3 regions of the Metabacillus sp. Hm71 genome follow, and region 3 is predicted to be linked to each of the others. Evidence: riboswitches for the same ligand, from Rfam matches in the RefSeq annotation. Region 3 holds a riboswitch; each other region holds the start of a gene.
What was found. A riboswitch is a leader RNA that binds a small molecule or an ion and turns the genes downstream of it on or off. The one in region 3 is predicted to bind S-adenosylmethionine.
Positions count from the first base shown of each region.

Region 1: it holds a riboswitch for S-adenosylmethionine, as region 3 does, so the genes downstream of both, ACSVDH_RS11120 (phosphoadenylyl-sulfate reductase) here and ACSVDH_RS02400 (sugar ABC transporter substrate-binding protein) in region 3, are expected to answer to the same signal.
Region 2: it holds a riboswitch for S-adenosylmethionine, as region 3 does, so the genes downstream of both, mtnK (S-methyl-5-thioribose kinase) here and ACSVDH_RS02400 (sugar ABC transporter substrate-binding protein) in region 3, are expected to answer to the same signal.

Region 1 is NZ_CM200278.1:2,353,466-2,363,689, forward strand. It holds gene ACSVDH_RS11095 (dihydroorotate dehydrogenase electron transfer subunit) at 1-385, shown strand, start outside; gene ACSVDH_RS11100 (dihydroorotate dehydrogenase) at 388-1,296, shown strand; gene pyrF (orotidine-5'-phosphate decarboxylase) at 1,293-2,003, shown strand; gene pyrE (orotate phosphoribosyltransferase) at 2,008-2,640, shown strand; gene ACSVDH_RS11115 (thioredoxin family protein) at 2,810-3,385, shown strand; SAM riboswitch class I at 3,693-3,800, shown strand; gene ACSVDH_RS11120 (phosphoadenylyl-sulfate reductase) at 4,039-4,743, shown strand; gene cysP (sulfate permease) at 4,757-5,824, shown strand; gene sat (sulfate adenylyltransferase) at 5,866-7,005, shown strand; gene cysC (adenylyl-sulfate kinase) at 7,019-7,630, shown strand; gene ACSVDH_RS11140 (hypothetical protein) at 7,713-7,946, shown strand; gene ACSVDH_RS11145 (sirohydrochlorin chelatase) at 7,943-8,716, shown strand; gene ACSVDH_RS11150 (precorrin-2 dehydrogenase/sirohydrochlorin ferrochelatase family protein) at 8,713-9,213, shown strand; gene ACSVDH_RS11155 (SH3 domain-containing protein) at 9,491-10,224, shown strand, end outside.
Region 2 is NZ_CM200278.1:2,102,708-2,112,931, reverse strand. It holds gene ACSVDH_RS09920 (pyridoxal phosphate-dependent aminotransferase) at 71-1,246, opposite strand; gene ACSVDH_RS09915 (carbon-nitrogen family hydrolase) at 1,349-2,137, shown strand; SAM riboswitch class I at 2,276-2,434, shown strand; gene mtnK (S-methyl-5-thioribose kinase) at 2,533-3,726, shown strand; gene mtnA (S-methyl-5-thioribose-1-phosphate isomerase) at 3,751-4,803, shown strand; gene ACSVDH_RS09900 (PAS domain S-box protein) at 5,110-7,302, opposite strand; gene ACSVDH_RS09895 (acyltransferase family protein) at 7,638-8,663, shown strand; gene ACSVDH_RS09890 (B12-binding domain-containing radical SAM protein) at 8,870-10,224, shown strand, end outside.
Region 3 is NZ_CM200278.1:459,024-469,247, forward strand. It holds gene ACSVDH_RS02390 (sensor histidine kinase) at 1-343, shown strand, start outside; gene ACSVDH_RS02395 (glutamine--tRNA ligase/YqeY domain fusion protein) at 752-2,431, opposite strand; SAM riboswitch class I at 2,787-2,895, shown strand; gene ACSVDH_RS02400 (sugar ABC transporter substrate-binding protein) at 3,036-4,157, shown strand; gene ACSVDH_RS02405 (sugar ABC transporter ATP-binding protein) at 4,262-5,767, shown strand; gene ACSVDH_RS02410 (ABC transporter permease) at 5,770-6,771, shown strand; gene ACSVDH_RS02415 (basic amino acid ABC transporter substrate-binding protein) at 7,233-8,060, shown strand; gene ACSVDH_RS02420 (amino acid ABC transporter permease) at 8,134-8,790, shown strand; gene ACSVDH_RS02425 (amino acid ABC transporter ATP-binding protein) at 8,787-9,509, shown strand; gene ACSVDH_RS02430 (aspartate kinase) at 9,720-10,224, shown strand, end outside.

The sequences.
Region 1 (10,224 bases), 1.9 Mb from region 3:
AAAAGGGGTTTCTGTTAAGCATGTATTAGGCTTTCAAACAAAAGCTGCAGTTTTTCTTGAAAAAGAATTTTCAGAACTTGGACAAACAATCATCTCAACTGATGATGGCTCATATGGCTATCAAGGATTTGTAACAGATGCAATTAAAGACTATGGCGTACAATTTGATACGATGTTTACTTGCGGACCAACGCCAATGCTTAAAGCACTTGAAAGATTTTATGGACATAAACCATTATTTTTATCACTGGAAGAAAGAATGGGGTGCGGCATTGGTGCTTGTTTCGCATGCGTATGTCACACTGGTGATGATCCAACTGGTACAAGCTATAAAAAAGTATGTAGTGATGGTCCTGTGTTTAAGGCCGGAGAGGTGGTTTTATAATCATGTTGCAAGTTAGCTTACCTGGTTTAAACCTTAAGAATCCAATCATGCCAGCATCCGGCTGCTTCGGCTTTGGAAGAGAATATAGCAAGCTTTATGATTTAAGCCAACTGGGGTCTATTATGATTAAAGCAAGCACTCAGGAACCGCGCTTTGGGAATCCGACACCTCGTGTTGCGGAAACAGAAGCAGGTATGTTAAACGCCATCGGACTTCAAAATCCCGGGGTAGAAAAAGTGGTTTCGGAAGAGCTTGTATGGCTTGAGCAATTTGATTTGCCGATTATTGCAAATGTTGCTGGGTCACAAATTGATGACTATGTATACGTTGCTGAAAAAATCAGCCAGTCAAAAAATGTTCATGCTCTTGAATTAAATATTTCTTGCCCGAATGTTAAAACAGGGGGGATAGCGTTCGGTACAATTCCGGAGGTTGCTGCTGAGTTAACGAGAGCCGTAAAAGCTGTTTCAGCTGTTCCTGTCTATGTTAAGCTTTCACCTAATGTGGCAAACATCGTTGATATGGCAAAAGCCATTGAACAGGCCGGTGCTGACGGTTTAACAATGATCAATACGCTGATCGGAATGAGAATAGATATAAAAACAGGTAGACCTGTTATTGCTAATAAAACAGGGGGCTTGTCAGGGCCAGCGATTAAGCCGGTTGCGATTAGAATGGTTTATGAAGTAAGTCAAGCTGTCAACATTCCAATTATCGGAATGGGCGGTGTTCAAACTGTAGATGATGTCATTGAATTTTTATATGCTGGTGCAAGCGCGGTTGCTGTTGGAACGGCTAATTTTGTTAACCCGTTTGTATGCCCGGAAATCATCAATCAGCTCCCTAACAGATTAAAAGAGCTAGGCTTTGAGCATGTGACAGAATGTATCGGAAGGAGCTGGAAATCATGAACTTAAGACCGCTAATAATTGCCCTTGATTTCAAGGACCGTTCAGAAGTCGAGGAGTTTTTGAATCATTTTCATGATGAAAAGCTATTTGTAAAAGTAGGCATGGAGCTATTCTATCAGGAAGGTCCCCAGATCATCTCCTATTTAAAGCAACGCGGACATTATATTTTCTTGGATTTAAAGCTGCATGATATACCAAATACAGTAAAACAGGCAATGCAAGGCTTGGCAAAACTTGATGTTGACCTTGTTAATGTCCATGCCGCAGGCGGAAAAAAGATGATGGAAGCGGCAATTGCAGGGTTGGATGCTGGAACACCAGCAGGGAAACAGCGTCCTGCATGTATTGCCGTAACACAACTAACAAGTACATCACAAGAGATGGTCGATAAAGAATTGTTAATAAATGAAAACATAGAGAATATTGTACTTCATTATGCAAAAATGGCAAAAGAAAGCGGACTAGATGGTGTTGTTTGCTCAACACATGAGGTCGAAATACTTAATGAAAAACTTGGCAGATCCTTCATGACAGTAACACCTGGAATTCGTATGAAAGAGGATTCTGCAGATGATCAAACAAGAATCGCAACTCCAGATCTTGCGCGTCGATTAGGTTCTACTGCCATCGTTGTTGGAAGAAGTATAACAAAGCAGCCTAATCCATATGAAGCTTATTTGAACGTTAAAAAATTATGGGAGGAATAGGATAATGAAACAAACAATTGCAAAACAATTATTAGAAATCAAGGCGGTCTTTCTCCAGCCAAACGATCCATTTACATGGTCAAGCGGAATGAAATCGCCTATTTACTGTGATAACCGTCTCACACTATCCTTTCCTGAAATTCGTAAACAAATAGCTGAAGGACTTACAGGATTAATTAACGAGCATTTTTCCGAGGTAGAAGTGATTGCAGGAACGGCTACTGCAGGCATTCCACATGCAGCATGGGTGAGCGATCTATTAAATCTGCCTATGTGTTATGTGCGTAGCAAGGCAAAGGGACATGGTAAAGGTAACCAAATAGAAGGACAAGTAAAGGAAAATCAAAAAGTTGTGGTTGTAGAGGATCTAATTTCAACTGGGGGAAGTGCAATTACTGCAGTTGAAGCGCTGCGTGCTGCCGGCTGTGAAGTACTTGGCATTGTATCCATCTTTACTTATGGTCTCTCTGTTGGTTCAGAACGCCTAGCTGAGGCAAATGTCGAAGCAAAGTCATTATGTGACTATGAAACACTAATTGAAGTGGCTGTTAAAGAAGGCTATGTTGGTGAACAAGACCTTAACAAGCTAAAAATGTGGAGAGAAAATCCTGCTTCAGAAGCTTGGTTACAAAATTAAATAGTTAAGCTGTGTTATTGGTAAGAGACTGTCTCTAAAGGCTAGAATACCCTTTAGTTGACTAGTCTCTTTTTTTGCAAAGTAATAACAAGCTTATTGCTGGCTTCTATAATCGAAATTTGATAGCTTTATTTTTAAGAAATAAATAATAACTAATGGGGTGGAAAAAGTGAGCATAAATTTACATGACTGGTTTTCAAAGGGGATTACTTTTGAACGATATTCGAATCAGATGACAATTAATAAAGAAGAAATGCTTTCTATCTATGATCGTTTTACGTTAAATGAAGACGATCTTGCTTTTTTAGAAAAGCTACAAGGAAAACAACTTAAAGTGATTGCCTTGACTGAGGATTGGTGCGGAGATGCACTTGTTAATAATCCAATCCTTATGAAAATAGCAGAAGCTTCAAATATGGAAGTACGTTTTTTACTAAGGGATCAAAATCTAGAGTTGATGGACCAATATTTAACAAATGGAACATCCAGAGCGATCCCTATCTATATATTTATTGATCAAAACGGTGAGGAAAAAGCAGTTTGGGGACCAAGAGCTCAAAAAATTCAAAAGTTGGTAGATCAAGAAAGAGGAGCATTGCCAGAAAATGATGCACCGGATTTTAAAGAAAAACAAATGGAGATGTATAGCAAATTCAGAAACGCTTATTTAAATGATGAGTCAATATGGGAGACAATCTCATACAGCATCATAACCCAACTTAAAGGAAAGGATCTCCATCATTAATATTTTAAAGAAGCAGGGTAGTTTATCAAACCCTGCTTCTTTTGGTTGGAGATAACTTTTTGAAGAACATTAAATATTCTCAGATTGGTTAAGATTCAGGCAAAAAATAGTAATGAACAAAGTACGCTTTTTTGTTTTTTGTATATATATAACCTATACTTTCATGAGTAAACAAGAGAAGTTAAATTTGTCTAAATTGTTAAGGAATTTGAGGGAATGATAAAAAAATATGAATTAATTAATCCGATGGAAAAAGTCGGGTTGACTTTTGCAAGAATTGTGTTAAAATTTTGAATCAATAGCATAGTTCTTATCAAGAGTGGTGAAGGGATCTGGCCCTGTGAAGCCCGGCAACCTGCTGTAAGAGCAAGGTGCTAATTCCAGCCAAATCTATACGAATTTGGGAGGATAAGTGTAGATCGTCCTTAAAAGTCTTCTGCTCGGGAGGCTTTTTAAAAACTAGATTTATATAGTAAGGAGAGTTCAAAGGAAAATAGCCGATGATTGGCAATACTTAATGATTGTCATAATAAAAATTTCGTGTATAATTCATACTATATTGGTTGGTCTTCGAATTTAATTCCGACTATTAATGTGTGAATAAAGGGTTTTGAAACTGAAGTATTTTAGTTACAAAGAAAGAGGTGAATAATATGCTAACTTATGAGAATTGGGTTGAAGTAAGCAACGAGAATTTTGAAGTTGACGACACCTATAAAGGTGCACTAAATGTTTTAAATTGGGCATATGACCACTATGGAGAAGAAATTATTTATGCTTGCAGTTTTGGTATTGAAGGAATTGTTTTAATCGATTTAATTTCTAAAGTAAAACCGGATGCGAAAATTGTTTTTTTAGACACAGATGTTCATTTTAAGGAAACATATGAGCTAATTGATAAGGTAAAGGAAAAGTATCCCCTGCTTAATATTGAATTAAAAAAGCCAAAGCTTACATTAGAAGAACAAGCTCAAGAATTTGGTGATAAGCTTTGGGAAACAGATCCGAATAAATGCTGCAATATCCGTAAAATTATCCCTTTAAATGAGACATTACAAGGAGCAACAGCATGGATTTCTGGTCTTAGACGTGAACAATCAGAAACAAGAAAACATGTTAATTTTATTAACAAGGATGAACGCTTCCATTCAGTAAAGGTTTGCCCGCTTATTCATTGGACGTGGAAGGATGTATGGAGATACGTTCATAAAAACGATTTAATCTATAATCCATTACATGACAGGGGATATCCAAGCATCGGTTGTTTTCATTGCACAAAGCCTGCTTTTGATGAAAATGATTTAAGATCTGGCAGATGGACTGGGCAAATGAAAACAGAATGCGGCCTCCATCAGTAGGGGGTTATAAACGATGTTAGAGATCATTGCTATCGTTATCAGCCTCTTTTTTGCAATGAACATTGGTGCAAGCGGTGCTGCTGCATCAATGGGAATTGCATATGGTTCTGGTGCGATTTTACGTCCAAGGAACGCGCTGATCCTATGTGGGATAGGTGTTATCTTGGGTGCTGTTATTGGCGGGGGAGAGGTTGTTAAAACGATAAGTTCAGGAATTATACCAACATCACTTATCACAATAAAAATTGTTGTCATCATTCTTTTTTCCGCTACCTTTTCACTGTTTTTAGCTAATATATTAGGAATCCCACTTTCTACTAGTGAGGTCACAGTTGGGGCAGTTGTTGGTGTAGGTATTGCTTATCGAGTATTATTTGTCAACAATCTGCTATGGATTGTCTTATTTTGGGTCATTATTCCAATCATTGCGTTTTTAATTGCATATATCTTTATTAAGGTGTTACATTATTTTCATTTAGAGGCTAAATATTCGTTTCAAGGGAAGATTATTACGTATCTTCTAATCATGGCAGGTTTCTTTGAAGCTTTTTCAGCTGGTATGAATAATGTAGCGAATGCAGTTGGACCATTAGTCAGTGCACAAATTCTTTCTGTTTCAAAGGGGACATTGATTGGCGGCATATTCGTTGCGCTAGGTGCACTTATTTTAGGAAAAAGAGTGCTTGAAACAAATGGAAAGAAAATTACGAGCTTTACAAAAATTGAGGGGATATTAATTTCTGGAACTGGCGCCACATTGGTAATTATTGCTTCAATTTTTGGCATGCCTGTCCCGCTAACTCAGATTACAACCTCCTCGATTTTAGGAATAGGCATCGCAAAATCGGGTACAAATGTGTTTCAGCAAAAAATTGTGAAAAACATGTTAATGGTATGGTTGATTTCGCCACTTATATCACTAACAATGTCATATTTCCTAGTGAAGTTATTTATTGAAAGTGATTTATATACAATCTTTGTGTTAGGCAGTCTCTTGCTTGCAACAATTGGTGCATTAAGCTTAATGAAAGCAAGCAAACAAGAACGTCGTACAGTGCATGAAGAAGGTGGAGGGATTTAATCCCTATAAAAGTTTCAATTATAGAATTGGAGGACATGAAAATGAGCTTACTTCCACACGGAGGAACATTAATTCAAAAACAATCTTTAGGAGCAGATGTATCGCACATCAAGAAGGAAATTGAACTTGATGCGACTTCTTTAAGTGACTTAGAGTTAATCGCGATAGGTGCATACAGCCCAATTGAAGGCTTTTTAACGCAAGAGGATTATGAATCTGTTGTTGAAAACATGAAACTAAAAAATGGGTGTGTATGGAGTATTCCAATTACGTTACCAGTTTCTGAAGAAAAAGCTGAGTCGCTTGAAATCGGTGAAGAAGTACGCCTTGTAGCAGGTAATGTAACATATGGCACAATTAATATTGCAGACATTTATACTCCTGATAAACAAAAAGAGGCTATCAATGTTTATCGTACAGATGAACTGGCTCACCCAGGTGTGAGAAAAATGTTTGAACGCGGCAATGTATATGTTGGTGGCGAAATTACGCTTGTTAAGCGTCCAGAAAAGAAATTTGCGGAATTTTATTTTGATCCAAATGAAACAAGAGCAATGTTTGCGGAATTAAACTGGAAAACAATCGTTGGTTTCCAAACTCGTAATCCGGTACACCGTGCACATGAATACATCCAAAAAACGGCTTTAGAAACAGTTGATGGACTATTCCTAAATCCATTAGTTGGGGAAACAAAATCGGATGATATTCCAGCACATATCCGTATGGAAAGCTATCAAGTATTATTGAAAAACTATTATCCGCAAGACCGTGTTCGCTTAGCAGTTTTTCCTGCTGCAATGCGCTATGCTGGACCTCGTGAAGCCATTTTCCACGCAATGGTTCGCAAAAACTATGGCTGCACACATTTCATTGTTGGAAGAGACCATGCTGGTGTTGGTGATTATTATGGTACGTACGATGCACAAAAAATATTCTCTAATTTTACAGCTGATGAATTAGGGATTACACCTTTATTCTTTGAGCACAGCTTCTATTGCACGAAATGTGAGGCAATGGCATCTTCAAAAACATGTCCGCATGGTAAAGAAGATCGCGTGATTTTATCAGGTACAAAAGTTCGTGAGATGCTTCGCAACGGGGAACTTCCTCCAAGCACATTTAGCCGTAAAGAAGTTGTTGAAGTGTTAATTAAAGGTATGAAAGAAACTGTAAATTCATAGGAGGTCACCTAGGATGGCATCGAAAAACGTCGTGTGGCATGATGCATCTGTCACAAAAGAAGAAAGAAGAAAGAAAAATAATTATCAAAGCTATGTACTATGGTTTACAGGTCTTTCAGGATCAGGGAAATCAACATTAGCTAACGCACTTGCAAGACATTTATTTAATGAAAACATTCAAACCTATGTTCTTGATGGGGATAATATCAGACATGGGTTAAATAAAGATTTGGGCTTTACAGATGAGGATCGTAAAGAAAACATTCGCCGTATTGGTGAAGTGTCAAAGTTATTTGTTGATAGCGGTCAGATCGTATTAACTGCCTTTATTTCTCCGTTCCGCGAGGATAGACAACAAGTTAGAGACATTCTTGATGAAAATGAATTTTTTGAAGTGTATGTGAAATGCTCATTAGATGAATGTGAAATTCGTGATCCGAAAGGTTTATATAAAAAAGCTAGAAACAATGAAATTAAACACTTCACAGGTATTGATTCACCATATGAGGAACCTGAAAATCCTGCTATTATTGTAGATACAGAAAAACAGACTGTTGAGGAATCTGTTAAACAAATTGTAGATTTTCTTTTTGAAAAGAGATTAATTAACCAAAACCTTTCCTAATATGGGCCGTTTAATTAAACAAGCCTGCCAAGCTTTAATTGGAACATGATATACTAGATGAAAAAAGAAAGGGGGAGACAGGATGGCTAAGGTTAATGTAGTTGGAGATCAATTTGTATTTGGTAGCGGTATAGGAAAAGCTGAAGCCTTAGCCATTCATAAGATCCCCTTTGAATCAATCAATTACCCTGCAAAGCATTATTTTACTGATCCAAGTATTATAATCGTTGGTAAAGTTGTCGGTTTATGGGATAAACTTAGATGGTATGAGGATATGTTAATAAAAATTACTCGAATCGAGGCACTATTGTTATGAAACAAGCTGTATTATATGTTTGTCATGGTAGTCGTGTACCAAAAGCTCGTGAAGAGGCGATGCAATTTATTGAAAAGGTAAAACCGCAGGTAGAGGCGGATATTCAGGAAGTATGTTTTTTGGAATTAGCTGAACCTTCAATTGAGGTTGGATTTACAACATGTGTTGAAAAAGGAGCAACTCATATTGCGGTTATTCCATTGCTTTTATTAACAGCTGCTCATGCTAAATTGGACATTCCAGAAGAGATAAAACATGTGAAGACTAAGTATCCTGATGTTTCTGTAACGTATGGAAGGCCAATCGGTGTCGATGGAAGACTGGCAAATATGTTAGTCGACAAAATGACGGAAAAGGCTGATATTAAAGCATCTTCGGTTGCGGTACTCGTAGGAAGAGGAAGCAGTGATATGGATGTTGTTCGGGATTTAAATCAAATTTCAATGCTGCTTAATCATCAAACAACTGTAAAAGATGTTTTTACTTGCTTTCTAACGGCTGCTGAACCGAGCTTTGACCAAATGATAGAAGATATTTATCATACAAATGAACAGTCAATTTTTGTTATTCCTTATTTGATTTTTACAGGATTATTAAAAAGGGAAATTGACCAAAAGATTAAAAAGTATGATTGGAAAGAACGCAGCATCGAGATTTGTTCATATCTTGGACCGCACCCAGTACTGCTGGAACTTTTTTTAGAACGTATAAATGAAGCGATTGTTAATAAAAATGGTGAATTCAATTTTGATGAAGGAATAATGCTATGATTCCACTTCACATTGATGTCAAGGGAAAGCAGATTCTTATCGTTGGCGGAGGCAAAATTGCTTTTCGAAGACTTTTACTTTTTTTGCATGAAGGTGCTAACATTACCTTGATTAGTCCTGAAGTAATCCCTGAAATAGAGGAGTACGCCAGACAGAACAAACTGCACTGGATCAAAAAAGAGATCGAACAAGCAGATTTAGAGCAGGTATTTTTGATTATTGCCGCAACCAATGATCCGTCAATTAATGAATGGATCGCTGAACAAGCTGGGGTAAATCAGCTTGTAAATGTCGTTAGCAAAGCTGAAAAAGGAAATGTAATTGTTCCGAAATCGGTAAAAAAAGGCAGATTAACTCTGTCTGTATCTACGAATGGGGCAAGCCCAAAGCTGGCAAAACAAATTTGTGAACAGCTATCAGAGCAATTTGATGATCGCTTCATAAATGAATTAGATAAAATGTATGAATTACGTAAAAATCATAAACAAAATAGGTAGGAACAATGGATGAACTTTTAGAAGTTCATCCATTTTTTTGCCCTTGTAAATAATGACTGTTGATTTTTAGGCGTTTTGAAACAGCTAGACATAATTGAAAATTAGTAAACTAGTTTTTAAAAGTTTCAAGAAAATTTATAGGTATTTTTACCTATTTTAGACATAGTTCGCTATAATCATTGGCAAATTGTGCTAAACTAATTTTGGGCACTTTTATGAAAGATTACTAGTGTTCAAGATACATATATTAGTAAATGATAAGTAGTAAGGAGGAAGTATGAATAAGGTACTATTACCTACTGTTTGTGTTGCGGTTTTGTCTACAGTCGCCTTTGAAGAAACGGTATTTGCTGATCAGAAAAATTCCGGCGAAAATGCGCTTCATTCTGAAACTAAATATGTAAATATTAAAAGTGGCTTTCTCAACTTAAGAGAAACACCATCAACAAATGCAACTGTTCTGGCAACTTTAATCAAGGGAACAGAAGTAACGGTCTATTCAGAAGCAAATGGCTGGTCAAAAGTCAAGGCAGCAAGAAAAGAAGGGTATGTAAGATCAAGTTATTTATCATTGGGAAATCAAAGTGTGAGCCCAGCTAAAACTGAATCAGCCAAGATCACAAAAAAATATGTCAATGTAAAAAGCAGCTCGCTAAATTTACGCAGTAATCCGTCTACAAGCTCTCAAGTGATTACATCATTGAAAAAGGGAATGGAAGTAACAGTCTACTCAGAAGCAAACGGCTGGTCAAAGGTCAAGGCAGCAGGAAAGGAAGGGTATGTAAGCTCCCGTTACTTGACATCGAAAAATTCAGAAGCAAACCCGGTTAAGACAGAAACATCAAAAACCATTTCAAAATATGTTAACGTAAAAAGCGGCTCACTAAATTTACGCAGTAATCCATCAACAAGCTCCCAAGTGATTACATCATTAAAAAAGGGAATGGACGTAACAGTCTATTCAGAAGCAAACGGCTGGTCAAAGGTCAAGGCAGCAGGAAAGGAAGGGTA
Region 2 (10,224 bases), 1.6 Mb from region 3:
ATAATCATTAAATTTTGTGAAATTACTAAGGATTATGACAGAACATTTTCCAACTGTCAATAATGATTTTTTAAAACAGGTTTAAAGCTTTTATTCGCTCAGCAGCTTCCGCCAGTCTTTCTTCAGAAGTTAAAAGACCAATCCTTACATAGCCTTCACCATGTTCACCAAAACCGATCCCGGGCGCAACAACAACATGCGCCCTCTCTAATAAATAATCAGCGAAAGCCTCTGATGATTCAAACTGACTTGGCACTCGCAGCCAAGCAAAGAAAGAACCGGCTGGAGCCGTTACATCCCAACCAATTTCTGCCAACGCCTTTATAAAAACATTTCTTCGTGATTCATAAAGAACATTTAACTCTTCAACACATGATTGAGAGCTTAATAAAGCATGTGCAGCAGCCTCCTGGATCGCACTAAAAACACTGACATACAGATGATCCTGTAAAAGATTGAGCGCCTCGATAACAGAAGGATTTCCGACAGCAAACGCAATCCGCCACCCTGCCATATTAAAGGATTTTGAAAAAGTATAGATTTCAATTCCAACCTCTTTTGCTCCTTTTGTTTGTAAAAAGCTCATTGGCTGCTTACCGTCAAATCCTATAGCTCCATATGCAAAATCATGAACAACACAAATATCATTCTCTCCCGCAAATTTTACTGTCTCTTCGAAAAATTCCTTTGTAGCAGTAGCCCCGGTTGGATTGTTTGGATAATTTAAAAACATCAGTTTTGCTTGTTTCACCGCTTCCTTCGACAAGCTATGATAATCAGGTAAAAATTGATTTTCACTAATGAGCGGCATCATTTCCATTTTTGCTCTCGCAAGCTCAACACCTGACCAATAATCAGGATAGCCCGGGTCTGGTACAAGTACAATATCACCAGGATTTAATAAACATTGCGGAACCTCAACAAGACCTGCCTTTCCCCCGAAGAGAATTGCCACCTCTGTTTCCGGCTCGATTTCCACTCCATATTCCCGTTTATAAAAGGCTGCAACCGCCTCTTTTAGGAACAACTGCCCCCGGAAAGGCGAATATTTATGGTAAGCCGAATTTTCAACCGCTTTTTGCATCGCTTTAACAATATGATCTGGTGTGGGTTGATCGGGATTTCCTTGACCTAAATTGATCACATCATGTCCTTGTTCAACTATTTTGTTAACCTTTGCAACTAGGCTAGCAAAAAATTGCTTTGGCAATGACTTTAATAGATGTGATTGTTCATAGTTTTTCATTTTTAACACCTACTCAAAAAATTCTTGAAATTCTAGTCACAAATCATATATTGTTAGAATCAACTTGTAAAGTAAAATTTTTAAAATGAAGGTGTGATTTAAATGAAACCTATCATAACTTGCATACAATTAGATATTAAATTTGGTGATCCATCTTTTAATTATCGACAAGTAGAAGAAAAAGTGGCATCGATTATTGAAAAAGAAAAACCATCCATTATTGTTCTTCCTGAGCTTTGGACGACGGGATATGATTTAACGCGTTTAGATGAAATTGCCGATGAAAACGGCGAACAAACGAGAAAATTCATTAGTGAACTTGCGAAAAAATATCGAGTTAACATCGTTGGAGGTTCTGTAGCCAAAAAGGTGGAAGATCAAATAACAAACACGATGTACATATTCGATCATCAAGGGGAATTGGTTAACGAATATAGTAAGCTCCATTTATTTAAATTAATGGATGAACATCATTACTTAACAGCGGGAACTGAAAAAGGTTTGTTTAACATTGCTGACATACATTGTGCTGGTGTAATCTGCTATGATATTCGTTTTCCCGAATGGATTCGCGCCCATACAACAAGAGGTGCAGAAGTATTATTTGTCGTAGCAGAATGGCCGCTGCTGCGACTCCATCACTGGAGAACACTGCTATTAAGCCGTGCAATTGAAAATCAGTGCTATGTTGTAGCCTGTAATCGCGCCGGCTCTGATCCAAATAATGAATTCGCCGGTCATTCTATGATTATTGATCCATGGGGAACAGTGATTGCAGAAGCTGACGAGAAAGCCGGTTCCATCTCTGCAGCGATCGATGCTGAAATGGTTAAAACCGTTAGAAGCAAAATCCCTGTCTTTGATGACAGATTACCTGAATTTTATCATTGATTATTGAAAATAGTGTTGACAAATTTAATAAATCATTGGTAAGATGCTAATCAAACGTTCTATTTTTCTTAAAATGTTAAATGTTCTAAAAATAACAAACTTTAAAACATTAACTTCATAATGTTTAACAAGATTGATCTCTTATCAAGAGTTGGCAGAGGGACTTGGCCCAATGAAGCCGCAGCAACCGACCATACTACCATTGCAAAATGGGGTGATATACATTCACCTTGGAGTTTATCCAGTAGGGCACGGTGCTAATTCCATCAGAAAGAATATCTTTCTGACAGATGAGAGGTGCGAAGCGAAGTCTTCAAGCCTCTTTCATACGAAAGAGGCTTTTCTTATTTTAGAGAAAAGCCTCCAACAATCAAACTTATTTGGGGGTATTTATTATGTGTGCTGTAAAATCATCCGGCTATGAACCATTAACAGAAAACGGGGCTATTGCCCTAGCAAAGCGTCTTCAATTATTTGATGAAAAAAGCAACCTAACCTGCAATGAGATCGGTGATGGAAACTTAAATCTCGTTTTCAAGGTAAAAAACATCGATACAAACGAAAGCATTATTATCAAACAAGCTCTGCCATATGCAAAGGTTGTCGGTGAAAGCTGGCCATTAACATTGGACCGGGCTCGTATTGAAACCTATGCTCTCTTAAAGCAAGGTGAATTTGTTCCACAATATGTTCCAAAGGTTTTTTACTCTGATGAGAAGCTTGCCATTACGATCATGGAAGACTTGTCACATCTGCAAATTTCCCGAGCTGCGTTAATAGAAGGCAAGGATTTGCCGCTTCTTTCAAAGCATATTGGGGAATTTTTAGCAAAGACATTGTTTTACACATCAGACTATGGGGCAGATCAGCATGTAAAAAAATCATTGGTTAAACAATTCATTAATCCCGATCTTTGTAAAATTACTGAAGACCTTGTCTTTACAGATCCATTTTTTGACCATGACACAAATGAGTATGAACCCGAACTTCAGAAGGATGTTGAACAGATTTGGCAGGATGAGGCGCTTAAGTTAGAGGTAGCAAAGCTGAAACAAAAATTCTTAACAAAAGCTGAAGCCCTTTTACATGGCGATTTACACACAGGCAGTATTTTTGCTGACGAAAAAGAAACAAAAGTGATTGATCCTGAATTTGCATACTTTGGACCTATCGGTTTTGACGTCGGTCAAGTTTTTGGTAATTTTCTATTGAATGCAATCTCACGGCATAGCGAAAAACAGGATGTGCTCCTCAATCATCTCATTACAACGTGGAATGTTTTCGTTGAAGAATTTACAACAGCTTGGAAAAAGGATGGCCTTGAAATCTATACGAAGGTTGATGGCTATTTAGAATATGTATTATCAGAAATTTTCGAAGAGTCGGTTGGTTTTGCAGGCTGCGAAATCATTCGCCGTACAATCGGCCTTGCTCATGTGGCAGACCTGGATACCATTCAGCCATATGATAGAAAAATTGCTACAAAACAATTTGCTCTAACACTCGGAAGCGAACTGATAAAAAATCAAAAAACAATAAAAAGACCTGAGCAATTTATTGATTTTGTCAAAGAAACCGTCAAACAATAATCAGTTTATGAAGGAGTATTACAAATGGCATTAAATGACTTTTCGATTCCTCGTTCTGTTATTTGGAAGGATGAATCTATTTCTCTATTAAACCAACAAAACATCCCTCATGTTACAGAATACCTTGATCTAACAACGGTTGAAGAAGTATGGGATGCTATTCAAACTTTAAAAGTAAGAGGTGCTCCTGCAATCGGAATCACAGCCGCATTTGGTCTGGCATTAGCAGCCCTGCAGGATTCATCAGAGACAATTGAGGAATTTAAACTTACGATTAAGAAAAAACGGGACTATTTAGCAAGCTCAAGACCTACTGCTGTCAACTTGTTTTGGGCATTGGACCGATTGGTGGCATGCATTGCGGATGTCAAATCAATTAACGAAGGAAAAACACGGATTGTCCAAGAGGCCATTCAAATCCAAATTGAAGATGAAAAGGTTTGCCGTTTAATTGGTGAGCATGCACTATCTGTTTTTAATGATGGTGATCGAATTATGACCATCTGTAACGCCGGCTCTATTGCTACAGCAAAATACGGAACAGCTCTTGCCCCTTTTTATTTAGCAAAAGAGCAAAACAAAGAGCTAAAAGTTTTTGCCTGTGAAACACGCCCGGTTCTTCAAGGTTCACGCTTAACCACATGGGAGCTAATGCAGGCTGGCGTAGATGTAACGTTAATAACTGATAATATGGCGGCTCACACGATTAAATCGAAAAATATCTCTGCTATCATCGTTGGTGCTGATCGCATCGCAGCAAACGGTGACACAGCAAATAAAATTGGAACCTTTAATTTAGCTTTATTAGCGAATGCATTTAACATCCCTTTTTACGTAGCTGCACCTTTGTCAACATTTGACCCTTCTATTGCTAATGGTGAGCAAATTCCTATTGAGGAACGAAATCCTAAAGAGGTAACAGAGCTTAACGGAGTTCAAATCGCACCTGAAGGCGTAAAGGTATTTAATCCCGCTTTTGATGTCACTCCTAACAACTTAATCGCGGGAATTATTACGGAGAAAGGCATTATATCAGATAATTATCAAGAAGAAATTACACAACTATTCAATAGGTAAACAAATAAAACCTTAGTCCGCTATCAGGGCTAAGGTTATTTCGATTCATATCTTGATTCTCGTTTCTCTTACTTTTCCCTATTGCTTCCACTTTTCAAGTAATTGGTTTTTCTCAGTCTCTGAAATGATTTGAAGCTTGGAAAATAAGGAAGCATAGAAATACACCTTTTTTGGACGTTTATATAGCCACATAGAACTTGCCCCTTTCTTTACCGAATGCAACTTTTTTCTCTTACTCAAATAATATGTTGTCGGGTCATAATTGTGACAAGTTGAATCTTTTTAAGGCTTACCTTCCTTCGTTGGCTATTGGTTGATAGGAAGTGTAATATGAAAAGTTGTACCTTTCCCTTCTTCACTCTCAACATCTACTGTTCCGCGATGCTCCTCAATAATTTTATAGCTGACCATCAGCCCTAAGCCAGTACCGCGTTCCTTTGTTGTATAAAACGGTTGTCCAAGTCTTTTTATTTTATCTTCCGAAATACCTGATCCTCTATCTTTTATCGATACTAATAGATGATCTTTATCTTTCCTTTTTATTGTAGCATCAATTTGTCCGCCCTTAGGCATTACCTCGATTGCATTCTTTAAAATATTGATAAAAACCTGTTTTAATTGATTTGGCTCACAATAAATTAATGGCAAGTCAGGATCTACGTTCAACTTCATCTGTACATTAACAAGAATGGCTTGTGCATTCAGCAGATCAATCGTTTCCTTCATAATAATGCCAATATCTTTTTTTAGATATTTTATTGCTTGTGGTCTTGCTAAAATTAAAAATTCTGTAATGATTGATTCGATGCGGCTTAATTCAGATGTTATCACATTAAAATACATTGAAAAGTCATCTTTTACACTTCCTTCTAGAAGCTGGATAAACCCTTTTAATGCCGTCATTGGGTTTCTTATTTCATGAGCAATTCCTGCAGCAAGCTCTCCAACAACATTTAAAGTATCCGATTTTCTAAGCTGCTCTTCTAACTCCCTTTTTTCCGTTACATCCCGAAATACTGCCAAATTCATATTTTCATTAATATTGTTTTTTAAGGTAAATTCGAGTATTTTTTCCTCTCCATTTTCGAATCTATACGTAATTTCCTGCAGTGTCTCTTCCCACTCATTCGAATCCTTCTTAATAACTCCGCCTTTTTTCGTGTTGGAAAATAACAAATCATATAAATTAAAGGTGATCAAACCTTCAGATGTTAAATTAAGTATTCGCATCGCTGTAGGATTTGCTTCAATAATTTCAAAGTCATTATTAAATAAGACAATTCCGTCCATTGCCCCATCAAAAATTTTGCGGAATTTCTGTTCACTTTCTCTAAGTACCTTCACCATTCGTTTTCGTTCACTGACATTTCGAAAAATCGTTAAGTGGTGCCCTTCAGAAATATCCATTTTTGAGGTGAACTCCAACTCCTTATTTTGCCCATTAGGCATATGAAAAAGCAATTCCTCCCTAATTGCTCCAGTCTGAAAGTATTCTTTTTTTACTCTTGCAAAAGTTAATGAGGATTGATCAATAAAGTCAAGAATATTCCTGGTGACCAGCTCCTCTTCCGGCAATTCAAACGTTCTGCTTGCGGCCTGATTTACTCTAAGTATTTGCCCATCCTTCCGCCAAATCATAATAGCATCAATGGCATTTTCAAAAATCTCCCTAAAGCGTTCTTCACTTTTATAAAGCTTCATTTCCATTGAACGCTTTTCCGTAATATCACGCATTATCGCCATATAAAAACCATTGATAATATTTGAAGTAGTTGTGAATTCAAAAATTTTCTTATCTCCATTTTTCAACACAACCGGCAGCTCACCTTTTGCACTGCCATTTTCCTTCAAAAGTTTCCATAACTTTTCTAATTTATTGTTATCTTGTGTATCAATAAAATCATTAAGTACATATGAACTTAATTGAGCTTTGCAAATTTCAAAGCTTGTACAAAATGATCCGTTTGCATCAATAAATGCTCCATTCTGATCAAAAATGACAATCCCATCTACCGCCCGGTGAAACAAATCTTTAAATAGCTGCTCATTTATTGTCCTTTCCCGTTCAAGCATTTTTTTAAATGAAACATCCTTAAGCATAGCTAGGTCATATCCGTTAATTGCATGCTTCCGTATGGAAATTTCTATAAACTTTACTTGTCCATTATCTAGTTTTACAACAAGCTCCTTCCCAAGTGTATGGTCATTATATAATTCATCTATCAGCTGTTTCATTTCTTTTTTGGGAATGAGTGAAAGAAAGTCATCTAGTTTTCGTTTACATAACTCGTTTTTCTCTAACTGAAACAAATGACAGGCTGAAGTGTTTACATCAATAAATTTCAAGTGTTCATCAAAAATGGCAACAGCATCAAGTGCACCTTCTAAAATACTTTCATGTTGAAGAAGCTTCGCTTTAAGCATTTCATTTTCAGCCGTTAGCTTTGCCACTTTTTCCCTCATCGTAACGATTTCGTTTTCCTCCATCGTCTGCTTCAAATCTTTTCACCCCTAATTACCTCAATCTTCACTATTCAAGTATTCTACAAGGACTATCATAGTCCTTCACATTCCGTCAAAATGCAAAAAAAAATGTTTGCTTTTTTTTCGAAAATAATTATGATAGATGTTGGTGTATGAGAGAATCCATTGATTTTATAACCAATCTTACATTCGGATTACACTTTCGTTACACCCCTAATAAAATATATTTCATTTTACGAATGATAGTTTAATAAAGAACTACTTGGGAATAAAGAGAAGGATGGCTTAGTGGATTGCTTTTGTGGTCAAGGCGCTTCCACTTTTATTCCAATCTCTAAAGAAAAGGTGAAATTATGAAAAATCGTGATAGTTACTTTGATAACGCTAAGTTCTTTTTGATTATTTTAGTTGTCTTTGGACATATCATTCGATCCTTTATTGATGACAGCCAAATGCTTATGAATATATATAAATTCGTTTATACCTTTCATATGCCGGCATTTATCTTAATCTCCGGCTATTTTGCAAAGGGATTTAGAAAAAAGGGTTACATTGAGAAAATAACGAAGAAATTAATTCTTCCATATCTGATCTTTCAAGGGATTTATTCAGTGTATTATTATTTCATTGAAAAAAAAGATGCCCTTGTTCTTGATCCATTGGATCCTCATTGGTCTTTATGGTTCTTAATCAGTTTATTTTTCTGGAATGTTCTTTTATTTGCGGTTACAAAACTTCCTGCAAGTTGGGCACTATTCCTGGCATTTTCGATCGGCTTAGCTGTTGGATATATTGAGTTCATTAGTAATTATTTAAGCTTATCAAGAACATTTGTCTTCTTCCCTCTGTTTTTAATAGGCTTTTATTTAAAACGTGAACACTTTACCTTCATAACGAAGGCACCTGTAAGAGGACTTTCAAGCTTTTTATTAATTGTGACATTTATCTCTTACTTTTATCTTGATTTTGATTATGAATGGCTGTTCGGATCAAAGTCATATTCTCACTTTGGTGATCCATCCGTATTTAGTGCGATAATTCGCCTGGGCTTTTATAGTTTAACGTTGATTACTTCGTTGAGCTTTTTATCACTAATTCCAAAAACACATGCATTTTTTACAGAATGGGGCACAAGAACCTTTTACGTCTATTTGCTTCACGGCTTCATCGTACAATATATGAGAAATAGTGAATTATTAGATTGGATGAAAGATTTCCAAAGCATTACCTTGCTGATTATTTTATCGATTCTTTTAACATCCACTCTTTCAACAAAAATCGTGAAAGCTATAACACAGCCAATTATCGAATTGCGAGCGTCTACCTTTAATTATTATATAAAGAACTTTACAGCCATGAATTCAAAATCTAATTAGGAAGAGCAAAGCACTGCCTTGCTCTTCTTTTTTATGTTAATTTTGTTTATATAGATTGGTATGATTCCTGTATATATTTCCATACTATGGATACTCCTCCATTATCAGAAGTTCGTTTTTTCTCTTGATTATGATACAATAAGATTTTGATCGCATGATAAATATGAAAATCTTAAAAATAAATGTTAGAAGTGGTGTTAATCCCAATGAAAACCGTTTTATCAACATTAAATGCAAAATATATCCATACAAGCTTATCAATCCGTTATTTAAAAGCATATGCGGCCCCAGAATATGACATTGAGCTTGCAGAATATACAATTAAGGACCCCTCCATGAATATCGTGACAGATCTGTATCGGAAAGGACCTGAATTATTAGGGTTCAGCTGCTATATTTGGAATATTGAAGAAACGATTAAAGTCATTAAAATGATGAAGAAAATTAATCCTTCTTTATTAATAGTTCTTGGCGGACCTGAGGTCACATATGACACAAAAGAATGGATGGAAAGAATTCCAGAGGTTGATTTTATTATTATTGGTGAAGGAGAACAGTCGTTTAAACAATTATTGGACGAGCTTCACAATGAACAAAATTTTGCCAATGTGAATGGAATTGCTTATCGCGAAAACGGCAGCATTCACATAAAACCTCAACGAAATAAAGTCGACTTAAAGGAATTGCCATCCCCTTTTCGTTTTGAAGAGGATCTGCCCCATCTTTCAAAGAGGGTCACATATATTGAAACTAGTCGCGGCTGCCCATTTAGCTGTCAGTTTTGTTTATCATCAATTGAAGTTGGTGTTAGGTATTTTGACCGCGAAAAGATCAAAGATGATATTCGTTTTCTAATGGAGCATGGCGCAAAAACGATTAAGTTTGTTGACCGTACTTTCAATATCAGCCGCAGCTATGCAATGGAAATGTTTCAATTCCTTATTGATGAGCATAAACCGGGAACTGTGTTTCAATTTGAAATTACTGCAGATATTATGCGCCCTGAAGTTATTCAATTTCTAAATGACAATGCTCCAAAAGGATTGTTCCGTTTTGAAATTGGTGTTCAGTCTACAAACGATGCAACGAATGAACTTGTCATGAGAAAGCAAAATTTTAAAAAGCTTACAAGAACCGTCACCATGGTTAAGGAAGGCAAAAAAATCGACCAGCATTTAGATTTGATTGCCGGACTGCCTGAAGAGGATTATCATTCGTTTAAAAAGACGTTTAATGATGTGTTTGAACTGCGGCCTGAAGAACTTCAGCTTGGTTTCCTAAAAATGTTAAGAGGAACAGGATTACGTCTTCGCGCCGCTGACCATGGTTATGTCTATATGGATCATTCACCATATGAAATTTTAAAGAACAATGTTCTTACATTTGAAGATATTATTAAAATTAAACAAGTTGAGGATGTTTTAGAAAAGTATTGGAATGATCATCGTATGGATGAAACGATCGAATATTTAGTATCACACGTTTTTGCAACACCTTTTGACTTCTTTCAGCAATTTGGAACCTACTGGGATGAAAGCGGCTGGTCAAGAATTGGTCACCA
Region 3 (10,224 bases):
TATACCATTGCAAGTAGATGCCAAGCAAATCAAACAGGTTTTCCATAATATGATCCGCAACAGCATTGAAGCGATGGGCGGGAAGGGTGTTATCTCGATTTCATCACATGTAACGGAAAAGGACTATCAAGTCTTTATAAAGGATTCAGGCTCAGGCATTCCTTCTTCCATAATAGATTCTCTATTCGAGCCTTTCTCTAGTTCAAAGGAAAATGGTACTGGATTAGGGCTTATGATCGTCAAGCGCATTGTGGAAAATCATGATGGGTGTATTACATTGTATGATTCATCAGATGACGGCACTACCTTTCTGATTAGTTTGCCATTAATAACAAAAAAGTAAAAAAAGCAGAATCCTTTTGGGGTAGAGAGCAAGTCTGAAGGACAAAACTCCATAGGAAAACAGTTGAATTGTCCTTCACAAAGCTGATGAAGGACGAAACTCAATATGAAAGCAGTAGAAAAGTCCTTCATAAAGCTAAAAAGAGGAAATTCCGTGACAGTATAATGCCCAAAAAATAAAAAGTCTACTATTTGCCTTGATAAACAATAAAAGGACGTGTGACAATTCACACGTCCTTTGTGCAAGTTTAAGAAAGTATAAAATTTTGTACTTAGTTTTAGTGTCTAGCTCCAGGCGCCATCGGCTCGAGGTCATAAGTCAAATAGGAATTGAAGGTAAAGAACACCTTCTATTCCTATTCGCCTTATGCTTGTCGCCGATAGGCGGGCGCCTTGCGCTTTTCTTAACTTATTTTAACTTAAACGAACTTTTTAAAGATACAATTCTGTTAAAAACCTTTTTCTCTTCAGTAGAATGCTTAGGGTCAACATTGAAGTATCCGTGACGGAAAAATTGGAATTTATCATGTTCTTTACAATCTTTCATATTAGGCTCAATGAAGCCTTGTAAAACTTCTAATGAGTTTTTGTTCACGTAATCGAGGAAGGTTTTTTCCTCATTGTGATCAACGTCTGTTTCGTCTTCTTCGTTTTCACTATTATCAAGAATAAGTGGTTCATATAAGCGGAATTCTGCTGGAAGTGCATGCTTTGCATCAACCCAATGCAATGTGCCCTTTACTTTACGTCCAGTAAAACCCGTTCCGCTCTTCGTTTCTGGATCATAAGTACAATGGATTTCAATGACATTTCCAGCCTCATCTTTAATAACATCCTCACATTTGATGAAGTAGGCATGTTTTAAACGCACTTCATTTCCAGGGAAGAGACGGAAATATTTTTTTGGAGGATCCTCCATAAAGTCTTCCTGCTCAATGTAAATTTCACGAGAAAACGGAATTTGTCTCATCCCCATTTCAGGAACCTCAGGGTTAATTTCTGCGTCAAGCATCTCAACTTGACCTTCAGGATAATTCGTAATGACAACTTTCAAAGGCTTTAAGATTCCCATTGTACGCGGGGCTTTTAGCTTTAAATCTTCTCTGACGAAGTGTTCAAGCATTGCCTCATCAACGAGTGCAGAGCCTTTAGATACACCTGTTTCCTTGACAAATTCACGGATGGCTTCAGGTGTGTACCCTTTTCTTCTTAAACCTGAAATGGTTGGCATTCGAGGATCATCCCAGCCATCAACGAAGTTTTCATCAACAAGCTGCTTCAGCTTACGTTTACTCATAACAGTATTTTTAATGCCTAAACGGCCAAATTCGATTTGCTGCGGTTTATTTTCCATTTCACATTCTTCAATAACCCAGTTATAAAGGGGGCGTTGATCCTCAAATTCTGTTGTACATAAGGAGTGGGTAATTCCTTCAATGGCATCCTCTAGAGGATGGGCAAAGGCATACATCGGGTAAATACACCAAGCATCGCCTGTGTTATGATGTGTTGCATGGGAGATCCGGTAAATAACAGGATCACGTAAATTTATATTAGGTGATGACATATCAATTTTTGCACGAAGCACTTTCTCACCATTGGCGAATTCACCTTTGCGCATTTTTTCAAATAAAGCTAAGTTTTCATCGACTGAACGATTCCGATAGGGGCTTTCTTTTCCGGGCTCGGTAAGTGTACCGCGATATTGTCTAATTTCATCAGCTGTTAAATCATCAACATATGCTTTTCCCTTTTTTATTAGGAGAACAGCACGGTTGTACATTTCTTCAAAGTAATCAGAGGCAAAAAACAAACCATCCCATTGGTAGCCGAGCCATTCGACATCTTTCTTGATCGCTTCAACGTATTCGGTATCTTCCTTTAACGGGTTTGTATCATCAAAGCGCAAGTTGGTTTTTCCATTAAATTCATCCGCTAAACCAAAATTAATGACGATTGACTTTGCATGGCCAATGTGTAAGTATCCGTTAGGCTCTGGAGGGAAACGAGTATAGACAGAATCACGTTTTCCTGTTTCTAGATCCTCTTTAATGATGCTTTTAATAAAGTTTGAGGAATTGTGTTCCAAATCAGATCAAACCTTTCTTTTATATGTAAAAATAAGTTCTGCCTTCCATTATACCAATTCATACGCAAAAGGTTAATTTACGAAATCAATTTTATAATAATAGTATATATATTTACATGATTCGTTCATCTGTATACAAGATGATAAAAATAAAAAGAAAATATTTGCTTGATCATAGGAGTTATTTTATTGCTCCTGTCTGTTATGGAAAAGCCGATGAAAAAACCGGATAAAGGAAAATGTGTGAGCGCAATTATTTTATTGATTTGTACAAATAGTCAAAAAATAGTTGACAAGACCTCTATAGCCGATTAAAGTAATTATATTCTTAATTTTACTTAATTGCATAGTAAATCTCTTATCAAGAGTGGCAGAGGGACTGGCCCGATGATGCCCGGCAACCGTTCTTTTATAGAATTGGTGCTAATTCCTGCAAAACCTAAATGGGTTTTGAAAGATAAGAGAGGAGACTCCTATATATACGTGTGGCGAAACCTCTCTATCTTTGAGAGGTTTTTTGCGTTTTAAAGGACTCAATCCGCTTGAGTTCTAGAGTAAAAAAGGGAAAAAATGATCACACAAAGGAAAAGGAGAGTTTACAAACATGAAAAACAGACGATTTAACTCTGCATTTATTTTCATTCTTGTCATTGCATTATTTGTAACAGGCTGTTCTTCAAATGGTGCTGAAACAGCTGAACCTGCAAAAGGGAATCCGGATGTATCGCTGGAAAATGTCCCAGAGCGCTTTGCGAACGGTGAAGGAGCGAAAATTAAGGTCATCCGTAAAATCGGCGGGGATGATCATACAGCTCAATTTTTAGCTGGTGCAAAGGAGGAAGGAGAAGCATTAGGCTTCCAAGTTGATGTATTTACAGCAAATGGCGATACAGCAAAATTCCACGATGCAATCGCACAAGGGCTTGAAGAGGATTATGATGGATTTATTATTTCCCACGGAGATGATGCGGCAACAGTTAAAGCTGTGCAAAAGCTTGTTGATGCTGGAAAAAGCGTTGTTACTTTCGACTCTAACGAAGAATTATCACAAATCGAAGGTGTAACCTTAACTTCACAAGATGACGAAGCACTTGCTACATTAGCACTGGAGCAGCTAATAAAAGATACAAATGGAGAAGCGAATATTGTATACCTTTGGGTTGATGGCTTCCCGCCAATGGTAAGACGTAATCAAGTTTATCAAGAAACATTAAAGAACAATCCTGGTATTAAAGAAATTGAACGCTTTGGCGTAGCTGCAGCTGATACTTCGGTGCAAACACAAAATGCTGTAGCGGCAATGCTAAATAAGCATCCAAAGGGTGAAATCGATGCGATTTTTGCTACATGGGACGCATTTGCGATTGGTGCAGCCCGTGCAATTAAAGAAGCTGGCAGAGATGAAATCAAAATCTATGGAATTGATGTTTCTAATGCAGACCTTCAAGAAATCCAAGATAAAAGCAGCACTTGGAAATACACGGCAGCCGTTGATCCAAAGCTAATCGGGGCAGTAGACATGAGATTACTAGCCAAAAAGCTAGCTGGAGAGGAAACGCCGCAAACCTATAATCTTGAGGCTTCACTCATTTCACAAGAAGCATTATTAAAAGCAAGTGAACCAGTAAATATGGTGAATCTTGCAAAGACAATAGAAGGCTGGGGACAATCAACAGCATTTGAAGAAGAGTGGATGAAAACATTAAAGGAATATTATAAAAAATAAAACGTATATCAAAGGGTCTGCCCCCAAAACAAACAGATTAGGTTCTCACTATATGTTTGGGGGTCTGCCTCTTTTTTAGTTATGAAAGGAAGGAGGAAAGCAACTTGAAGCAATCAATCTTAGAAATGAAGGATATCTCTATTGAATTTCCAGGTGTGAAGGCTTTGGATTCTGTAGACTTCATCATGAAAACTGGTACAACCCATGCCTTAATCGGAGCAAATGGAGCCGGGAAATCAACGTTGATGAAGGTTTTATCAGGCGCATATGACCATTACACCGGGAACATCTTCATTGATGGTGAAAAGACGTCCATTAGAACGCCAAAGGATGCTCAGGAGAATGGGATTCAAATTGTCCACCAAGAGGTTGATACTGCCCTTATCCCTTACTTGACAGTAGGGGAAAACATTATGCTGACAAAAACGGTTAATGATATGGGGAAAAAGCAATTGATAAAATGGGCAGACATGCATAAACAAGCAGAAACGATTTTAAACAGCTTAAACATTCGTGTATCTACGAAAAAATTAGTGAGTGAACTCACATTGGCTGAGAAACAAATGGTGCTAATTTCCAGGACGGTTTCAACAGATTGCAAGTTTCTTATATTAGATGAACCAACAGCACCACTTAGCCATTCAGAAACAAAAGAACTATTTCGCATTGTTCGGGAGCTAAAAGATAAAAATGTCGGGATTATTTTTATTTCCCATCGTCTCCCGGAAATTTTTGAAATCTGTGATGAAATGACGATTATGAGGAACGGGAAGCTTGTTTCACGTGAGCTTGTTGCCCATCTTACCCCAAATAAAGTAGTAGAGCTGATGTTAGGCAGAGAGCTTCAAGAGCAATTTCCAAAAAAATCTGCTCAGGTTGGAGATGTGCTATTTGAGGTCAATGCACTTAGTGATACCGGTAAGTTAAGGGATATCTCCTTATCTGTCCGCAAGGGTGAGATTGTCGGGATTGCTGGATTAGTTGGTGCTGGAAAAACAGAACTATGTAAGGCGTTATTTGGAGATGCAAAAATAAAGTCAGGTGTCGTAAAGCTTGATGGAAAGGTGCTATCGCTAACAAATCCTTATCAAGCTGTAAAGCAAGGGATTGCATTAGTGCCTGAGGAAAGAAGAAAAGAAGGGATTCTTGTAAAGGAATCTGTCACCACGAACTTAACGTCAGCTAGTTTAGGTGCGTTTACTAAGGCGCTTAGTTTTTTAAACCGAAAAGCAGAGAAACAGAAGGCGTTAGAGCTGATTAATCATCTTGGGGTAAAAACACCTTCAGAGGAAGCGATTGTTCAAAATCTTTCGGGGGGAAATCAACAAAAAATTGCCATCGGCAAATGGCTAATTGCTGATGCTGATGTTTATATCTTTGACGAGCCGACAAAGGGAGTTGACGTTGGCGCGAAAAAAGATATCTTTGAATTAATCTGTGGTTTGGCACGAAGAGGAAAGGCAATCATTTATGCATCCTCCGAGCTTGCAGAAATTATCGGAATTACAAATCGAGTTTATGTTTTATATGATGGTCAGGTTGTTAAGGAAGTGGAAACGGATGTAACGAACGAAGAAGAATTATTAATTTATTCAACAGGAGGCAACTAGGGATGAAGCAATCAAATCCTGTACAAGCAACTATTCCGTCAAAAGGGACTTTTGATCTCTTTCAATTTTTATATAGGTATGGAACGATCTTAACGATTTTTATTCTTATCATTGTCTTTGCTTTATCAAATCCAACGTTTATCCAAGGCAATAATTTGATTAATATTTTACGCTCGATTTCAATTGTAACGATTATCGCGATTGGCATTACGATTTCGTTATCAGTCAATGGATTTGACCTTTCAGTTGGATCTGTAGCATCGTTGTCAAATGCCATTGTGATCTCAATGTTTGTCTGGTTCTCTCAAAACACATTTGTAGCGATCCTTTCGGCAATCGTGGCCTCCTTGCTTGTAGGTGTTTTAAACTCTTTTATTATTGTAAAATTAAAAGTTCCGGATATGCTGCTCACGTTAGCAACGATGTTTATCGTACAAGGAATTGCTCTCACCTACACAAGAGGGGCTGCCATTTCACAAAATATGGTCATGCCTGATGGAACATTTTCAACAGGACTGATCAGCCCTTCTTTTGAAAAAATCGGTCAGGTGCCATGGATTATCATCATTATGGTCATTGTGGTGGTTGTTGTTCACATTTTTCTAACCTTTACGAAGCATGGACGATATATGTATGTCATTGGCGGGAATATTGAAGCTGCGAGGCTTTCAGGGATTCCTGTTAATAAATATAAAGTAACGGCTTATTTATTATCTGCATTGTTTGCATCAATCGGAGGCATCGTATTAGCTTCCCGGGTAATGACAGCAGAAATTAATGCTGGTGCGCCATATTTAATGGACGCTGTTGCCGCGGCATTCATTGGATTTTCAGTGCTTGGAGCAGGTAAGCCAAATGCTTTTGGTACATTTATAGGTGCTGTATTAATTGGAATCCTTCAAAATGGGCTTGTGATGATGTCCGTCCCTTACTATGCAATGGATATTGTAAAAGGTACGGTCCTAGCATTTGCACTTGCGCTTACTTACTATAAACAAAAATAAGAATGAGGCTTTCTCAAAAGGGCTACTGTGCCTTTTGAGAAAGCCTCATTCATTTGTTTAGGAATGGTTTAATTAGGGAAAAGAAGATATGAGCTTCGAAGCACTGGATGTACCGCATTTTGTTCTATAAGAGGTAATATACAAAACAGAAGTGCATAAAAATAACGAATTTTATAAGTTAGGATAAGAGATTTAAAAAGGTATTTCTTGTTATAGAACCTTACAAATCAATTGACAGTTTTTTGCAAAATCATAAAATATAAGGAAAAATAGCCTCCATCAATAAATAAATTGAAAATAAATTCTATTCTAATAAAAGTTTTTTATACATAGTATTGTATTTAAATACATATACTGATATACTTCATACAGGCATATCTTATATCTATGAGGAAAAAAAGTACATAATAGCTTAAGTTTTCTGAATTATCTTATTATACAAAAATAAGGGGGATTTAAAGATGAAAAAAGGGATGTTGTCTTTTATAATGGCACTTGCCATTATGATGGTTTTATCTGCTTGTGGAACAAGCCAGGAGACTTCTGGCGGGGAATCAAGTGATGGGGGAGAAAAGAAAGAAAAACTTAGAGTTGTAACAGAAGCCAACTATGCACCTTTTGAGTATCAGGACAAGGGTGAAGTAGTTGGATTTGATATTGATTTTATCAAGGCTGTTGCAGAAGAAGCAGGTTATGAAGTAGAAGTAGTGAACGTGGGCTGGGACCCATTATTCGTTGAAATTAAAGATAAGATTGCAGACATTGGCTTATCAGCCATAACGATAAACGATGACCGCAAGCAAACATATGACTTTTCAGTGCCGTATTTCCTCTCAACAAATAAAATTTTAGTCCCTGAAGATAGTGACATAAAATCTGCCGAAGATTTAAAGGGAAAAGTCATTGCTGTACAAACAGGTACAACAGGTCAAGAAGCGGTTGATAGTATTGTAGGAAAAAATAATCCTAATGTTAAAAAGTTTGAGAATAATAACTTAGCCATTATGGAGCTAAATAGCGGCGGTGCAGATGCTGTTGTTGCAGATAACACGGTCGTCGAAGAATATGTGGAAAATAATCCAGACAAAAAATTAAAGGTAGTTGAAGATGCTGATAATTTTGCTGCTGAATACTACGGATTAATGTTTCCCAAAGGCAGTGAATTAAAGGCAGAGTTCGATGAGGCCATTAACAAAATATTAGACAATGGAAAATATACTGAAATTTATAATGAATGGTTCGGATCAGACCCGGATATTGAAAACTTAAAGGCACAACAAGCTCAATAATAAAGGAAAGATTATTGCGTATCATCTTTGAGAAAGGTGCTGCGCAATTTTTCCTTATATGGGGGATAGGATGATGGATTTTCGCTTTGATATTATTATTGAATATGCTCCGTTTTTAATAAAAGGGACCTTGCTAACAATTGGCCTATCACTTGCGGGGATTATCCTCGGCATGATTCTCGGACTAGGAATCGGGCTTGGGAAAATGATGAAGAACAAATCGCTGGCACTTCCCTTTAATTGGTATATTACGTTCTTTCGCGGGACGCCGTTATTTGTGCAAATATTGATTGTTCATTTTGGTGTAGTACCGCTATTTACCGGAGAAACAAATGGGATAGCTGCCGGAATTATTGCGCTTTCCTTAAATGCTGCCGCTTATATTGCGGAAATTTTTCGCGGCGGCATTCAATCGATTGATCGCGGACAAATGGAAGCAGCCCGTTCCCTTGGTATGAATCATTTTCAAGCAATGAGAGATGTTATTTTGCCTCAAGCAATAAAACGAATGATTCCTCCGTTTGGCAATGAGTTCATTGTGTTAATAAAGGATTCTTCATTAGTTTCTGTTGTTGCCGCTCCGGAGATTATGTATTGGGGCCGGGCGATGTCAAGTCAATACTATCGTGTATGGGAACCATACTTAACGGTTGCCTTGATCTATTTAATCCTTACACTATCGCTTAGCTTCCTCCTGAATCTACTTGAAAGAAGGCTGAATACAGAATGATAACCGTTCAACGATTAAAAAAATCATTTGGAGCAAACGAAGTATTAAAGGATATCAATGTTCAAATCAAGCCGCAGGAGGTTGTGGTGGTTATTGGACCATCTGGTTCGGGTAAATCAACATTTTTACGCTGCTTGAATTTGCTTGAATCGATTACGGGCGGTCAGGTTATAGTTAATGGCAGCGATCTAACAGATAAAAAAACAGATATTAATAAGATCCGTGAAGAGGTCGGGATGGTGTTTCAGCAATTTAATTTGTTTCCACATAAAACAGTCCTTGAAAATATTACACTAGCTCCGCTAAAAGTAAAAAAGATAAGTGCAGAGCAAGCGAAAGAAAAGGGAATGATGCTGTTAAAAAAGGTTGGTTTGGAAGAAAAGGCACATGCCTATCCAAGTTCATTATCCGGAGGACAAAAACAGCGGGTCGCGATAGCAAGGGCGTTAGCGATGGAGCCAAAAATTATGTTATTTGATGAACCTACATCAGCTTTAGACCCTGAAATGGTCGGTGAAGTTTTAGAGGTCATGAAGCAGCTGGCCAGGGAAGGAATGACAATGGTTGTCGTCACACATGAAATGGGTTTTGCAAAAGAAGTCGGTGATCGCGTAATTTTTATGGATGGTGGATATATTATAGAAGAAAATGAACCGAAACAGTTATTTGACCAACCTCAGCATGAAAGAACGAAAGCGTTCTTGAGCAAGGTATTATAAAAAGATGTTTTAGTGAATTGCGTATAGGTAATAGAAAAAGGGAGACTGCGGGGTTAGTCTCCTTCTAATATGGCAAAAATCTGCATAGAATGTCCTCTCTATAAAAACAATTGTTTCCATACGAAAGAAAACTCTTGATTATTTAGTAAAAACAAGCGATAATAAAAACTAAAATTTGACTGAAAATTATAAATAGTAGGAGATGTGGACATGAAGGTCGTAAAGTTCGGCGGTTCCTCCTTAGCCTCAGGAGAACAGCTCAAAAAAGTATTGGAAATCGTTGTTTCAGACCCAGAAAGAAAGGCTGTCGTTGTCTCTGCTCCAGGGAAACGTTATTCTGATGATATTAAAGTAACGGACTTGCTCATCGAATGTGCGGAAAAGCATTTAGCAAGTGAACCTGCTGACGATGTGTTTGATGCAATCATTGAACGTTATGCGAGCATTGCCAGGGAATTAGAGATTTCTTCAGATATTGTTGAAACGATTTCAAAGGATTTGAAAAACCTCCTAGAAGGAGATAAAAGCAAACCGGAGAGCTTTTTAGATGCGGTTAAGGCAAGCGGCGAGGATAATAACGCAAAGCTGATTGCCGCTTATTTTCAGCATAGCGGTGTTGATGCACAATATGTTAGCCCTAAGGAAGCAGGCTTATTAGTTTCTGACGAGCCTGGAAATGCACAAGTTTTACCGGAATCATATGAGAATTTGTATA